Regions from separate parts of the Arthrobacter sp. Y3223166 genome, predicted to be linked through region 2. Evidence: predicted binding sites of a transcription regulator. Region 2 holds the regulator's gene; the other holds the start of a gene.
The links. Region 2 encodes HrcA, which represses chaperone genes, less so after heat shock. Its sites were predicted from a motif close to TTNGCACTCGNNNNNNNCGAGTGCNAA; they were not measured.

Region 1: a site for HrcA is predicted at 4,450-4,476, ahead of groES (co-chaperone GroES). Genes of this name have one in related genera too.

The regions. Positions count from the first base shown of each region.
Region 1 is NZ_JBNHGE010000014.1:22,291-29,138, forward strand. Features, by position in the region: gene AC5RUH_RS08605 (hypothetical protein) at 1-467, shown strand, start outside; gene guaB (IMP dehydrogenase) at 523-2,028, opposite strand; gene groL (chaperonin GroEL) at 2,282-3,886, opposite strand; gene groES (co-chaperone GroES) at 4,020-4,316, opposite strand; gene AC5RUH_RS08625 (siderophore ABC transporter substrate-binding protein) at 4,661-5,611, shown strand; gene AC5RUH_RS08630 (ABC transporter permease) at 5,665-6,693, shown strand; gene AC5RUH_RS08635 (iron chelate uptake ABC transporter family permease subunit) at 6,686-6,848, shown strand, end outside.
Region 2 is NZ_JBNHGE010000003.1:25,934-32,781, reverse strand. Features, by position in the region: gene ybeY (rRNA maturation RNase YbeY) at 1-397, opposite strand, end outside; gene AC5RUH_RS02775 (PhoH family protein) at 394-1,500, opposite strand; gene AC5RUH_RS02770 (GerMN domain-containing protein) at 1,779-2,780, shown strand; gene AC5RUH_RS02765 (16S rRNA (uracil(1498)-N(3))-methyltransferase) at 2,804-3,631, opposite strand; gene dnaJ (molecular chaperone DnaJ) at 3,634-4,767, opposite strand; gene hrcA (heat-inducible transcriptional repressor HrcA) at 4,841-5,854, opposite strand; gene AC5RUH_RS02750 (DUF3097 family protein) at 6,001-6,843, shown strand.

The DNA.
Region 1 (6,848 bases), on a different contig from region 2:
GTGCACTGAGCGTCAACGGATATGGCATTGCCGATGAAGGCCAGTATGTCCGCTACGGCCCGAACATCTCCCAGACCCGGACCGGGGACGAGGCCCTCGCCCTCCACGAGTCGCGGCATGTTGACCAGTGGGCCGTAGCCAATCTGCTCGCCGGCCCGTTCGCATTTCCGGCGGCGTACATCATCGACGGGGCACTGTTCCCCTCCTCGCGCAACCACTTCGAGCGGGCCGCCGGATTGGCCGATGGGGCGTATCCGCCCGCGCCGGACAACTGGCCGGCGCCGCGCTGGCCTGACACCGCGGCCCTCGTGCTCATCGCGCTCCTGATCTTCCGACGCCGGCTCCGTTGGCTCACCCGCGTCGCGGTCGGTGGCCGCGCGCACGCCCGGGCCCACGCGCCGAGGCGCTGTCCCGTCCATACGCGGGGCTGGTCGCGGGGCGCCGGCGAAGGTCCTGCCGCTGGTTAACGCGAGTGGCGCCGCTCCCCTGGTGCGGGGAACGGCGCCGTCGACGACTGCGGGATTACCGCTTGTAGTTCGGTGCCTCCACGGTCATCATGATGTCGTGCGGGTGGGACTCCTTCAGCCCCGCCGCTGTGATCCGCACGAACTTGCCCTTGGCCTTCAGCTCGGCGATGTTGCGGGCACCGGTGTAGAACATGGTCTGGCGCAGGCCGCCGACCAGCTGGTGCGCGACGGCCGAGAGCGGGCCGCGGTAGGGCACCTGGCCTTCGATGCCCTCGGGGATCAGCTTCTCGTCGTCGGGCACGTCGGCCTGGAAGTAGCGGTCCTTGGAGTAGGAGGTGTTCTTCCCGCGCGTCTGCATGGCCCCCAGCGAGCCCATGCCGCGGTAGGCCTTGAACTGCTTGCCGTTGACGAACACCAGGTCCCCCGGGGATTCCGCGGCGCCGGCCAGCAGCGAGCCGAGCATCACCGTGTCCGCGCCGGCGACCAGGGCCTTGCCGATGTCGCCGGAGTGCTGCAGGCCGCCGTCGGCAATCACCGGGATGCCCGCCGGGATGGCCGCCTTGGCCGACTCGTAGATCGCCGTGATCTGCGGTACGCCAACGCCGGCGACCACCCGGGTGGTGCAGATGGAGCCCGGGCCCACGCCCACCTTGATGGCGTCGGCGCCGGCGTCGACCAGTGCCTGCGCGCCCTCACGGGTGGCGGCCTGGCCGCCGATCACGTCCACGTGGGCCGCGGCCGGGTCCTTCTTCAGCCGGGCGATCATGTCCAGCACGCCCTGGCTGTGGCCGTTGGCGGTGTCCACCACGAGGACGTCCACGCCGGCCTCGATCATGGTCATCGAGCGCTCGTAGCCGTCGCCGAAGAAGCCCACAGCCGCGCCGACGCGCAGCCGGCCGTCGTCGTCCTTGGTGGCCAGCGGGTACTGCTCCGCCTTGTCGAAGTCCTTGACGGTGATCAGGCCCTGCAGCATGCCGGCGTCGTCCACCAGCGGGAGTTTCTCAATCCGGTTCTTGCCCAGCAGTTCGATGACTTCCGGGCGGCTGATGCCCACCTTGCCCGTGATCAGCGGCATGGAGGTCATCACCTCGTGCACCTTGGTGGTGGGATAGTCGGCGCGGGGCACGAAACGGGTGTCGCGGTTGGTGCAGATGCCCACCAGCTTGCCCTCGGAGTCCACCACGGGCAGTCCGGACACGCGGTAGTTGTAGCAAAGTTCGTCCAGTTCGGCCAGCGTGGCGTCCGGGGCGATGGTCACCGGGTTGGTGATCATGCCGGACTCGCTGCGCTTGACCCGGTCCACGTGCTCGGCCTGGTCCTGGATGGACAGGTTGCGGTGGATGACGCCCAGGCCGCCCTGGCGCGCCATGGCGATGGCCATCCGCGATTCCGTCACGGTATCCATGGCGGCGGAGAGGAGCGGGGTCTGGACCGTGATCCGGCGGGTCAGGCGGGAGCTGGTATCGGCCTCGGACGGAATCACATCCGTCGGGCCGGGCAGCAGGAGCACGTCGTCGTAGGTCAGACCCTCGAAAGCGAACGGATTGAATTCTTCGGACACTGCAGGGCCTTTCGAGCGATACCGGTGGCGGCCGCCGGTCACCGACAGCGGGGATCGGGTTCCGGGGTTGGTTACATCCTAAAACGATTCCGCCCTGCCCACTATTTCCCGCGGCAACCGATGTGGCGGAGCTAACGTGCGCGCCCGGCGCCGGGGCTTCCACCACCCCGGACCCCACGACGACGGAGGGGACCCTGCACTGGCAGGATCCCCTCCGGACGGGCGAAGCCCGACCAACAGCCGGCGGCGTGCGCTAGTGCTGGTGGTTGTGCCCGTCCTCTTCGGCCGGCTTCTCGACGACCAGGGTTTCGGTGGTCAGCACCAGTGCCGCGATCGAGGCCGCGTTGCGCAGCGCCGAGCGGGTCACCTTCACCGGGTCGATGATGCCCGCGGCGACGAGGTCCTCGTATTCGCCGGTGGCGGCGTTGAAGCCGTTATTGAGCTCCATGTCGCCCACCTTGGAGACGACGACCATGCCCTCGTGGCCGGCGTTTTCGGCGATCCAGCGCAGCGGCTGGGCCAGCGCGCGGCGGACCAGGCCGACGGCGGTGGCTGCGTCGCCCTCGAGCGCCAGCACGTTCGGGTCGGTGTCCAGAGCCTGGGCGGCGTGCACCAGGGCGGTGCCGCCACCGGCCACGATGCCTTCTTCCAGGGCAGCGCGGGTGGAGGACACGGCGTCCTCGATCCGGTGCTTCTTCTCCTTCATTTCGACCTCGGTGGCAGCGCCGACCTTGATCACGCCGATGCCGCCGGACAGCTTGGCCAGCCGCTCCTGGAGCTTCTCGCGGTCCCAATCGGAATCGGTGCGCAGCACCTCCGCCTGCAGCTGGGACACGCGGTCGGCCACGTCGGCCTCGGAGCCGGCGCCGTCAACAATGGTGGTGTTGTCCTTGGTGACGGTGATGCGGCGTGCCGTGCCCAGCACCTCGAGGCCCACCTGGTCCAGCTTCAGGCCGAGGTCCGCGGACACGACCTGGGCGCCGGTGAGCACCGCGATGTCCTGCAGCATGGCCTTGCGGCGGTCGCCAAAGCCCGGCGCCTTCACGGCGGCAACGTTGAGGGTGCCGCGGATCTTGTTGACCACCAGGGTGGACAGGGCCTCGCCGTCGATGTCTTCGGCGATGATGAACAGCGGCTTGTTGGCCTGCAGCACCTTCTCCAGCAGCGGCAGGAACTCCTGCACCGTGGAGATCTTGCCCTGGGAGATCAGGATCAGCGCGTCCTCGAGGACTGCCTCCTGGCGCTCCTGGTCGGTGACGAAGTACTGCGACAGCAGGCCCTTGTCGAACTGCATGCCCTCGGTGAGCACCAGCTCGGTCTCCATGCTGGAGCCCTCTTCGATGGTGATGACGCCGTCCTTGCCCACCTTGTCGAAGGCTTCGGCCAGCAGTTTGCCGACCTCGGGGCTCTGGGCGGAGATGGTGGCGACCTCGGCGACCCTGCCTTCGACCTCGCGGGCATTCTCCAGCAGGCGGGCGGCAACGGCTTCGACCGCTACCTCGATGCCGTGCTTGAGTGCCCCGGGGGCGGCGCCGGCGGCCACGTTGCGGAGGCCTTCCTTCACCAGCGCCTGGGCCAGGACGGTAGCGGTGGTGGTGCCGTCACCGGCAACATCGTTGGTCTTGGTGGCGACTTCCTTGGCCAACTGCGCGCCGAGGTTCTCGTACGGATCGTCGAGTTCCACCTCACGGGCGATGGTCACGCCGTCGTTGGTGATGGTGGGGGCGCCCCACTTCTTGTCCAGGACCACGTTGCGGCCACGCGGGCCGAGGGTGACCCGGACGGTATTGGCGAGCTTGTCGACGCCGGCTTCCAGCGCCTTGCGGGCGGCGTCGTTGAACTCCAACTGCTTTGCCATGAATTTGTTCCTTTCACGCAAAATGCCCCGGCTGCGCTGCTATAGGAGGCAGCCGGGGCATTTCGGTTGTCCGTGATTCCGGCTGCGGGCGTCGACTGCGCGCGCCCGAGCCGCCGGACTCAGCTGATGGGCCTTACTTGGTGACGATGGCCAGCACGTCGCGGGCGGAGAGCACCAGGTACTCTTCCCCGCCGACCTTGACCTCGGTTCCGCCGTACTTCGAGTAGATGACGACGTCACCCTCGGCTACGTCAACGGGAACCCGGTTGCCATTGTCATCGACGCGGCCGGGGCCGATCGCGACAACTTTGCCTTCCTGCGGCTTTTCCTTGGCGGTGTCCGGAATGACCAGGCCGGAGGCCGTGGTCTGCTCTGCTTCGAGCGGCTGGACAACGATACGATCCTCAAGAGGCTTAATGGAGACCGACACTCGGCTCTCTCCTTTTCATGCGCTACGAATAGGTTGGCCAAGGAGATGTCTGCCGTCGTCGCGGTGCCGGCAGGCGGTTCCTTGTATTAGCACCCACACGGGGTGAGTGCTAACTGCGACTCTATGAGAAGGATTAGCACTCGGTCAAGGCGAGTGCCAGCGGCGGGCCCTCCGGCTTCCGCGGCCGCCGCCCATGTGACGAAGATCGGCCCCGCCGTCCACCGGCCAAGTTGCGTAAGGCTAACCTAACCCGGTAGCTTTCAAGCTGCGCGCAAATAGCAAACGTTTATGTTGCCTAATGCCGGTCCCCGCCCGGGACGGCGTTGACGAACAATGGAGAGTCAGTGAAAAAGCCCCTGAAGTCCGGCCTGGTGGCCATGACCGCAGCCGTTTCCATGCTCGCCCTGAGCGCCTGCGGCCAGCAGACCGACGCCGCGGCAGGCACCGGTGCCGAGACGATCAGCGTTGAGCACGCCTCCGGCACCACCGACGTGCCGGTGAACCCGGAGACGGTCTACACCTTCGATCTCGGGGTGCTGGACAGCCTCACCGCCCTGGGCGTCGAGGTCGACGGCGTCCCGGAGGCGGCCGTGTTCCCCGAATCGCTGGCGCAGTACGCCGGCGACGAATACACCAAGATCGGCTCCATGAAGGAACCCGAATTCGAGGCCATCAGCGAAGGCGCACCCGACCTGATCATCATCTCGGGCCGCACCGCCGAGGCCTACGGGGAGCTGAGCAAAATCGCCCCGACCATCGACCTGAGCGTGGACACCGCCGCTCCGATCGAGAGCTTCAAGGAAGTCTCCGCGACCCTCGGCGAGATCTTCGGCAAGGAAGCCGAAGTCGAAGAAAAGCTGGCGGCCATCGACACCCGGATCGAGGACACCAAGGCCGCAGCTGCCGACGCCGGCACCGGTTTGGTGCTGATGACGAGCGGCGGCGAGATGACGGCCTACGGCTCGGGGTCCCGCTTCGGCATCGTTCACGATGTCCTGGGCGTGCAGACCGCCGCGGACGTGAAGTCCGAGGGCCCGCACGGCGAGGCCATTTCGCACGAATTCGTCGCCGAGGCCAACCCGGACCACCTGTTCGTGATCGACCGCGACTCCGCCGTCGGCGAATCCGGGGAAGCCGCTGCGGCCGTCCTGGACAACGACCTGGTCAACGGCACCAGCGCCGCCAAGAACGACAGCATCACCTATCTGGACTCGGCCTCCTGGTACCTGGTGGGCTACGGCCTGAATAATACGGACGCCATGATCAGCGCCGTCCAGGCAGCCGTCACGAAGTAGCACCCCGTACGGCCGCCGGCGTCCCGCCGGCGGCCTGCGCGGTGGCCCGACCCATGGCTTCCTCCACGATTTCCAGTCCGGCCCCGGCCGCAGCAGCCGCGGCGGGACGCTCCCGCGCCCGCGGATCCGGGTCCCAGCTCGCCTGGGCGGCCACCGCCGTCGTCGTCCTGGCCATTGCCAGCATGTTTGTGGGCGTCAGCGACGTGTCGCTGCCTGCCCTGCTGGCCGGCGACCAGAAGGCCTGGGACATTTTCTGGATCAGCCGGCTGCCGCGCACCCTGTCGGTCATCCTGGCCGGCGCGGCGCTGGGGATTGCCGGGCTGATCATGCAGCTGATGGCACGGAACAAATTCGTGGAGCCGTCCACCGTGGGCACCGTGGAGTCTGCCTCGCTGGGCATCCTGGTGGTCACGGTGGCGATCCCCGGTGCCACCCTGTTGGCCAAGATGTCCGTGGCGACCGTGTTTGCGGCCGCCGGGACCGGCCTGTTCCTGCTGGTGCTGCGCCGGATCCCGCTGCGCAACACGCTCATCGTGCCGCTGGTGGGCATCATGCTGGGCGGCGTCATCGCCGCGGTGACCACGTTCTTCGCCTACCGCTTCGACCTGCTGCAGACGCTGAACAGCTGGATGATCGGCGACTTCTCCGGCGTGCTCCGCGGCCGCTACGAGCTCCTCTGGATTGTCGCGCTGCTCGCGGTGATCGGCTACCTGTGCGCGGACCGCTTCACGATGGCCGGCATGGGGCAGGAATTCTCCACCAATCTGGGCCTGCACTACGGCCGGATCCTGACGCTCGGGCTGGTCATCGTCTCGCTGATCAGCGCCGTGGTGGTGGTCAACATCGGCGCCATTCCGTTCCTGGGGCTGGTGGTGCCCAACCTGGTGTCGCTGGCGTTCGGCGACAGCGCCCGCCGCGCGGTTCCCTGGGTCGCGGTCTTCGGTGCGGGCTTTGTGCTGCTGTGCGACATCATCGGCCGCACCATCCGCTACCCCTACGAAATCCCGGTGGGCGTGATCGTCTCCGCCGTCGGCAGCGCCGTCTTCCTCTACCTGCTGCTGAGGACCCGCAAGAATGGCTGATTCGGTACTTCCCGCCGCGCTGACGCAGCGCAAGCGCCGCACCCTCACCACGGTCCGGCCGCGGACCTGGATTATTTTGTTGGGCCTGCTGACGGCCGCCCTCGTGGCGGTGTTCATGACCATCGACCTGCGCGGCAACCTCGGCTACATCCTGC
Region 2 (6,848 bases):
CCTTCTCGGCCGGCTCGGCGTGGTCGAAACCGAGCAAATGCAGGATGCCGTGCGTGGTCAGCAGCAGCATTTCGTCCAACAGGCCGTGGCCGGCCTTCTTTGCCTGCTCCTGCGCCACCTGCGGGCAGATCACGATGTCGCCCAGCACGCCGGGCGGGCCCGGCTTCATCGCGGTGCCGGGACGCAGTTCGTCCATCGGGAAGGACAGCACGTCGGTGGCGCCCGGCTCGTCCATCCACTCGATGTGAAGCCGCTCCATCGCTTCGGTGTCGACCATGATGATGGACAGTTCCGCCTCCGGATGGACGTAGAGCGAGTCCAGCACGAACCGTGCCAGCCGCACCAGCTCTTCCTCGTTGGCGGCGACGGCCGATTCGTTGTTGACCTCGATGCTCATGCTCGATCCTCCGGGCCGGCTTCCACGTCCGTCTTCCGCCTGGCCGCGGGTGCGCGGCGCGGTCCCCGGCCGCCGTCTGAGCGGCGCGACTCGTCCCGGCCGCCCTCGCCGCGGCGGGACTCGTCCCAGCGGCTGTACGCCGTCACGATGTCGCTGACCAGCCGGTGGCGGACCACGTCGGTGGCGTCCAGCCGGGAGAAGCGGACGTCCTCCACGCCGTCGAGTATTTCGCTGACGATCTTCAGGCCCGAGCTGGTGCCGCCGGGCAGGTCGATCTGCGTCACGTCCCCGGTCACGACCATCTTGGAACCGAAGCCCAGCCGGGTGAGGAACATCTTCATCTGTTCCGGGGTCGTGTTCTGCGCCTCGTCCAAAATGATGAACGCGTCGTTGAGCGTGCGCCCGCGCATGTAGGCCAGCGGCGCCACCTCAATGGTGCCCGCGGCCATCAGGCGCGGAATCGATTCCGGGTCCATCATGTCGTGCAGGGCGTCGTAGAGCGGGCGCAGGTACGGGTCGATCTTGTCGCTGAGCGTGCCGGGCAGGAAGCCCAGCCGCTCCCCCGCCTCGACGGCGGGTCGGGTCAGGATGATGCGGTTGACCTCTTTGTGCTGCAGGGCCTGGACCGCCTTGGCCATCGCCAGGTAGGTCTTGCCGGTGCCCGCGGGGCCGATGCCGAACACCACGGTGTGGTTGTCGATGGCTTCGACGTAGTTCTTCTGGTTCAGGGTCTTGGGCCGGATGTTGCGGCCGCGCGAGGAGAGGATGTTCAGGGTCAGGACTTCTGCCGGCCGCTGCGCCGACTGTTCGCCGAGCATGCGCAGCAGCTGGGCGACCACCTGCGCGGTGATCCTCGTATCCTTCGCTGCCAGGGCGCGGATCTCTTCCACCACGTTGAGCGTGAGCTGCACCGCGTCGGCGGGGCCGGTGATTGAAAGTTCGTTGCCGCGTACATGCAGGTCCACATCGCTGAACTCCGACTCGATGACCCGCAGCACCTCGTCGTGGGCGCCGAGCGCCCTGACCATGTGTTCCGACGAATCGAAATGGACGGAACGGCTGCTTGATCCCAGCGGATCGACATCCAGGCGTGATTGGGACATAGTCCGGCCGATGTGGCCTTTCATCGCTCCTTCGGTGGGCGCTTGCTGGCGGTAACCGGAAATGGATCCGGTCCCGACGGTACACGTCCATGCTACGGCACGAGCCGCCGCACAGTCCTCTGCGGGCACGAAAAACGCCTTGGTATCGATCCTGCATCAATCCTGCATCAGTCCGGTTGAGCGCCGGTTAAAGCAGCCATCAGCCCCCCTCCCGTATGCCAAGCTAGTGAGGCAGGAAAGGCGGCAGCAGCCCTTTTCGGCCCACAAAAACCCGGTCATTGCCAACGTCAGAAGGGATCGAAAGCATCACCAGCAACCAGCTCCGGCAGCCTGCAGGCTCGGTCCCAACACGCCGCTTCGGTGCGTGGTTGGCCCTGGTCACTGCCTCATCGCTGGTGCTGCTCGGATGCTCGCCGCAGGCCGCCGGCGGTGGCGGAGGCGGACAGACCTCCATGCCCAACCCCACCGACCCCGCTTCGGCCAGCAGCCCCCTGGTCTCCAGCGTGCCGGTCGAGACCCTGCGCTCCTCGGAGCTCTCCCCCGTCTATTGGCTGGGCACCAACGCCGGGAACGTGTTCCTGTACCGCGAATACCGCCAGGCGGAGAACCTGGGTGATCCCATTACGACGGCGGTGGCCGCGCTGACGCGGCTGCAGCCCTTGGATCCGGACTACTTCAATCCGCTCAGCCCGGCGAGCAAGGTGGGCGCCTCCATCACCAACGGGTCGGTCATCACGCTGGACATTTCCTCGGACGCGTTCAGCCGCCGCGTGGATGCCGGCATCGCCGAACGGGCCGTGCAGCAACTGGTCTTCACCGCCACGGCCGCGGCGGCGAACGCCGGGCTGAGCACGTCGGACGATCCGCTGGAAGTGGTCATCCTGGTGGACGGACATCACGGTTACGAAGCCTTTGGCCATGTGCCGCTGGGCCAGCCGATGGGCCGGAACAGCAGTCTGGCGGCCCCGGTATGGATCATTGATCCGGCCGACGGTGCCACCGCCGCCGGACGCGTGGAGGTGTTCGGCCGCGGCGTCGCGTACGAATCGGAACTGAGCTGGCAGATTTTCCGCCTGGCCGGCTCCGACGACACGTCCGAAGGCGACCTGGTCAAGGACGGCACGGCCCTCGTTGATGCCGACAGCGGGCAGATCGGCGAGTTCCGGTTCAGCCAGAAGCTGGACCCGGGCACCTACCGGCTGTACGTGTTCCAAAAGGACCAGGACGGGCGGACCGACGAACGGCAGAATGCGGACAGCAAGGTCTTCACCATCACCTAGGCCAGTGCTGCTGACCGACGTGGTCAGTGCCAGCGGCCCAGCAACTCGCTGAGCAAGGTCAAGGCGGCGGGTCCGGCCGTGGAGGACCGCAGGACGTGCGGCCCCAGCCGCACGGCCACCGCCCCGGCGTCGAGCATCGCCTCCACTTCGGCCTGGCTCATCCCGCCTTCGGGGCCCACGATCATCAGCACGCGCCCCGCGCCGCCGGTACGGGCATCGGGCAAGGCAGCGCCGCCGCCGTTTCCGCCGCGCTCCCCGACGGAGGAGCCGGCACCCAACCCGGCCCCCTCCACGGCGTCGGCCACAGTGCCTGCGGCGTCCTCGTGCAGCAGCAGCGAGAGCCTGCTGTCCCGGATCAGGGCACAGAGCCCGGCCCGTTCCACCAGCGGCTCCACCTCCGGAACGCGGGCACGCCGCGACTGCTTGGCGGCCGCGCGGACCGCCAGCTGCCATTTCGCCGCGCCCTTGGCCGCCTTGTCCGCCTTCCAGCGCACGATGCTGCGTTCGGCCTGCCACGGCACCACGGCATCGACGCCCAGTTCGGTGGCCGCCTCGATGGCAAGTTCGTCGCGGTTTCCCTTGGCCAGCGCCTGCACCAGCACCAACTCCGGGTCGGGCCGCGGCTCCTGCAGGATCCGGAGCGCGCGGACGGTGAGCTGGCCTGAGGTGCCGGCAACGGCCTCCCCTACCAGCCGCCGGCCCCGCCCGTCGGCCAGATCGACGGCTTCACCCGGTTCGATCCGCTTGACCGTGACGGCGTGCCGCGCCTCGTCCCCGGCCAGGGTGAAGCTGTCGCCCGGAGCAACGTCGTCGAGCTCGCCCGGAGCTGTGAAAAACAGGTGGCTGGTCACGCCTAGAGGTTACCGAGCCGGTCCCGCAGGCGGGCAAAGACGCCCGTGCCGGAGGACGCCAGCTTGCCCTCGGTGTATTCCTCGCCGCGGGCACTGGCGAGCCGGCGCAGCAGGTCCTCCTGCTCCGCATCCAGCTTGCTGGGAGTCTCCACATGCACGTGCACCTGCAGGTCGCCGCGACCGTAGCCGCGCAGGTGGGTCACGCCCAGGCCGCGCAGGGTGAGGGTCTCGCCCGCCTGCGTGCCGGGCTTGATGCTGACTTCCTGTTCGCCGTCGAAGGTGTCCAGTGTAAGGTCGGTGCCCAGCGCGGCGGCGGTCATCGGCACCGAGAGCGTGACGTGCAGGTCGTCGCCCTCGCGGATGAAGTTCTTGTCCGGGTTCACGCGGATTTCCACATACAGGTCGCCCTGCGGGCCGCCGGCGGGGCCCGCTTCGCCCTGGCCGGCCAGCTGGATCCGCGTTCCGGTCCCGACGCCCGCCGGGAGCTTGATGGTCAGCGAACGCCGGCTGCGGACGCGGCCCTCACCGTTGCACTCGTTGCAGGGGTCGGGAATGACCGTGCCGAAGCCCTGGCAGCTGCCGCACGCGGCAGTGGTCATGACCTGGCCCAGGATGGACCGCACCGCACGCTGGACCTGGCCGGAACCGCCGCAGATGTCGCAGGTGCGCGGGCTGGTGCCGGGGCGGCAGCAACTGCCGTCGCAGGTGGGGCAGACAACGGCGGTGTCCACTTCGATTTTCTTGTTGACGCCGAAGACCGCGTCCTTGAGGTCGATCCGCACGTTGATCAGGGCGTCCTGGCCGCGGCGGGTCCGGGAGGCCGGACCGGCGCCGCCCGCTCCGGCGCCGCCGAAGAAGCTTTCGAAGATGTCCTGGAAGGCGAACCCGGACCCGGAGAAGCCGCCGCCGAAGCCGGTGTCGTTGCCGTTCTCGTTGCCGGTGGTGTCGTAGATGCGCCGCTTCTGCGGGTCGGACAGCACCTCGTACGCGTGGCTGACCTGCTTGAACTGTTCGGCTGCCTCCGGGCCGGGGTTCACGTCCGGATGCAGCTTGCGGGCCAGCTTGCGGTAGGCCTTCTTGATTTCCTCGGTGGAGGCGTCCTGGCTGACACCGAGGGCGTCGTAGTGGTTACTCACCTTGTAGTACTTCACTTCCTGGGGATCGGTTCACCGGCGCCGACGGCCGGTGCGGACACTGCGCGGCGTGTGGCTAGCCGGCGAGGATCCGTGACAAATAACGTGCGACGGCGCGGACCGCGGCCATGGTGGTGGGATAGTCCATCCGGGTGGGGCCGAGGATGCCGACCTTGGCCGTCGCGCCCGGGCCGTATCCGGTGGCCACCACGGAGGTTTCGGCCAGCGAACCGTAGGGGTTTTCGCTGCCGATGCTCACCGACATGCCACGCGCGTCCTGATGCAGTTCGGAGAGCAACTGCAGCAGCACCACTTGTTCTTCAAGAGCCTCGAGGATGGGACCGATGCTCAGCTGGAAGTCGACCGTGGAACGGGCCAGGTTGGCCGTGCCGGCCATCAGGATCCGCTCCTCGTTCGTGGCCGCGGCAAGCTGCGAAAGCTGCGACGCCAGGGCCTCGGCCGTGCCCGCCGGCCCCGCCTGCGGCGGCACCGGGGAGGTCTTCAGCAGCCCCGGCACTGCCGCCAGCGGCTTCCCGGACAGCACCGACAGGAATGCCGTGCGCAGCGTGGCCAGGGCATCCTCGGTGACGTCCGCCGGAAGCGCCGCGACATGCTGCTCCACCTTGCCGTTGTCCGCGATCAGCACGACCAGGGCCCTTTTGGGAGCCAGCAGGATGAACTCGATGTGCCGCACCTTGGCAGCACCCAGCTGGGGATACTGGATGACGGCCACCTGGTTGGTCAACTGGGACAGCAGCCGCACGGTGCGTTCCATGACATCGTCAAGGTCGTCGGCGCCTTCCAGCAGTTTCTGGATGGCGCGGCGCTCGGGGGCAGAGAGCGGCTTGACGTCCGAAATCCGGTCCACGAACAGGCGGTAGCCCTTGTCCGTGGGAATCCGGCCGGCACTGGTGTGCGGGGCGACGATCAGCCCCTCTTCCTCCAGCGCCGCCATGTCGTTGCGGATCGTGGCTGACGATACGCCCAGGCTGTGCCGGTCGACCAGTGCCTTGGAGCCCACCGGCTCACGCGAGTGCACATAGTCTTCGACAATGGCGCGGAGCACTTCCAGCCTCCGGACCTCGCTCACTGCACTCCTCCTGTCTCCAACTCGTCTGCGGACAGACCGTTAGCACTCAACACGTCCAAGTGCTAAGTCTAATACGTCGCCGCCGTTGTTAGCATTGTCGGGCGGCCGTGCCGTGAGGACGACAACCAGCAGAGGACTTAAATTTTATGAGCAGCTACGGCTGGGGCCCCCAGGATCTCACCGCCCCCAAGGCCCGGGCACTGCGCGAAATCGGCGCCGAACCGGGATTGGTGCTCGAGGACGCACAGAGCGGGTGGGTCGGCGCCGTCGACCGGGTGGAGAAGTCCGGCGGTGTGCATCTGGTGTCGCTGGAAGACCGCCGGGGCAAGGTCCGCTCGTTTCCGCTGGGTTTCGGCTTCCTCTTCGAGGGCGAGCCGGTGAAGGTGGTGCCGGCGGCGCCCGCGGCGAAGGCTCCCGTCCGGCAACGGACGGCCTCCGGTTCGGTCAAGGTCGAGGGGCAGCGGGCCAGGGTAGCGCGGGCCAGCCGGATCTGGGTCGAAGGCAAGCATGACGCCGAACTCGTGGAGAAGGTCTGGGGAGACGACCTCCGGGTAGAGGGGATCGTGGTCGAACCCCTGCACGGCGTGGACGATTTGGCAGCGGCCGTGGCGGACTTCTCCCCCGGCCCGCAGCGCAGGCTCGGCATCCTGGTGGACCACCTGGTCCCCAACTCCAAGGAGTGGCGGATAGCCGAGGCCGCCATGGCCGTGCCCGCGGCGGCGGGCAACGTACTGATTGTGGGCCACCCCTATGTCGACGTGTGGCAGGCCATTAAACCGGCGGTCATCGGCCGGTCCGCGTGGCCGGTGGTTCCGCGCGGCACCGATTGGAAGACCGGCATCCTCGCCGGCCTCGGCTGGCCGCACCGGACCCAGATAGACATCGCCGACGGCTGGAAGAGGCTGCTGGGCAGTGTTAACACCTATGCCGACCTGGAGCCCAGTCTCTTGGGCCGGGTGGAAGAAGTCATCGATTTCCTGACGGTTTGAGCCGG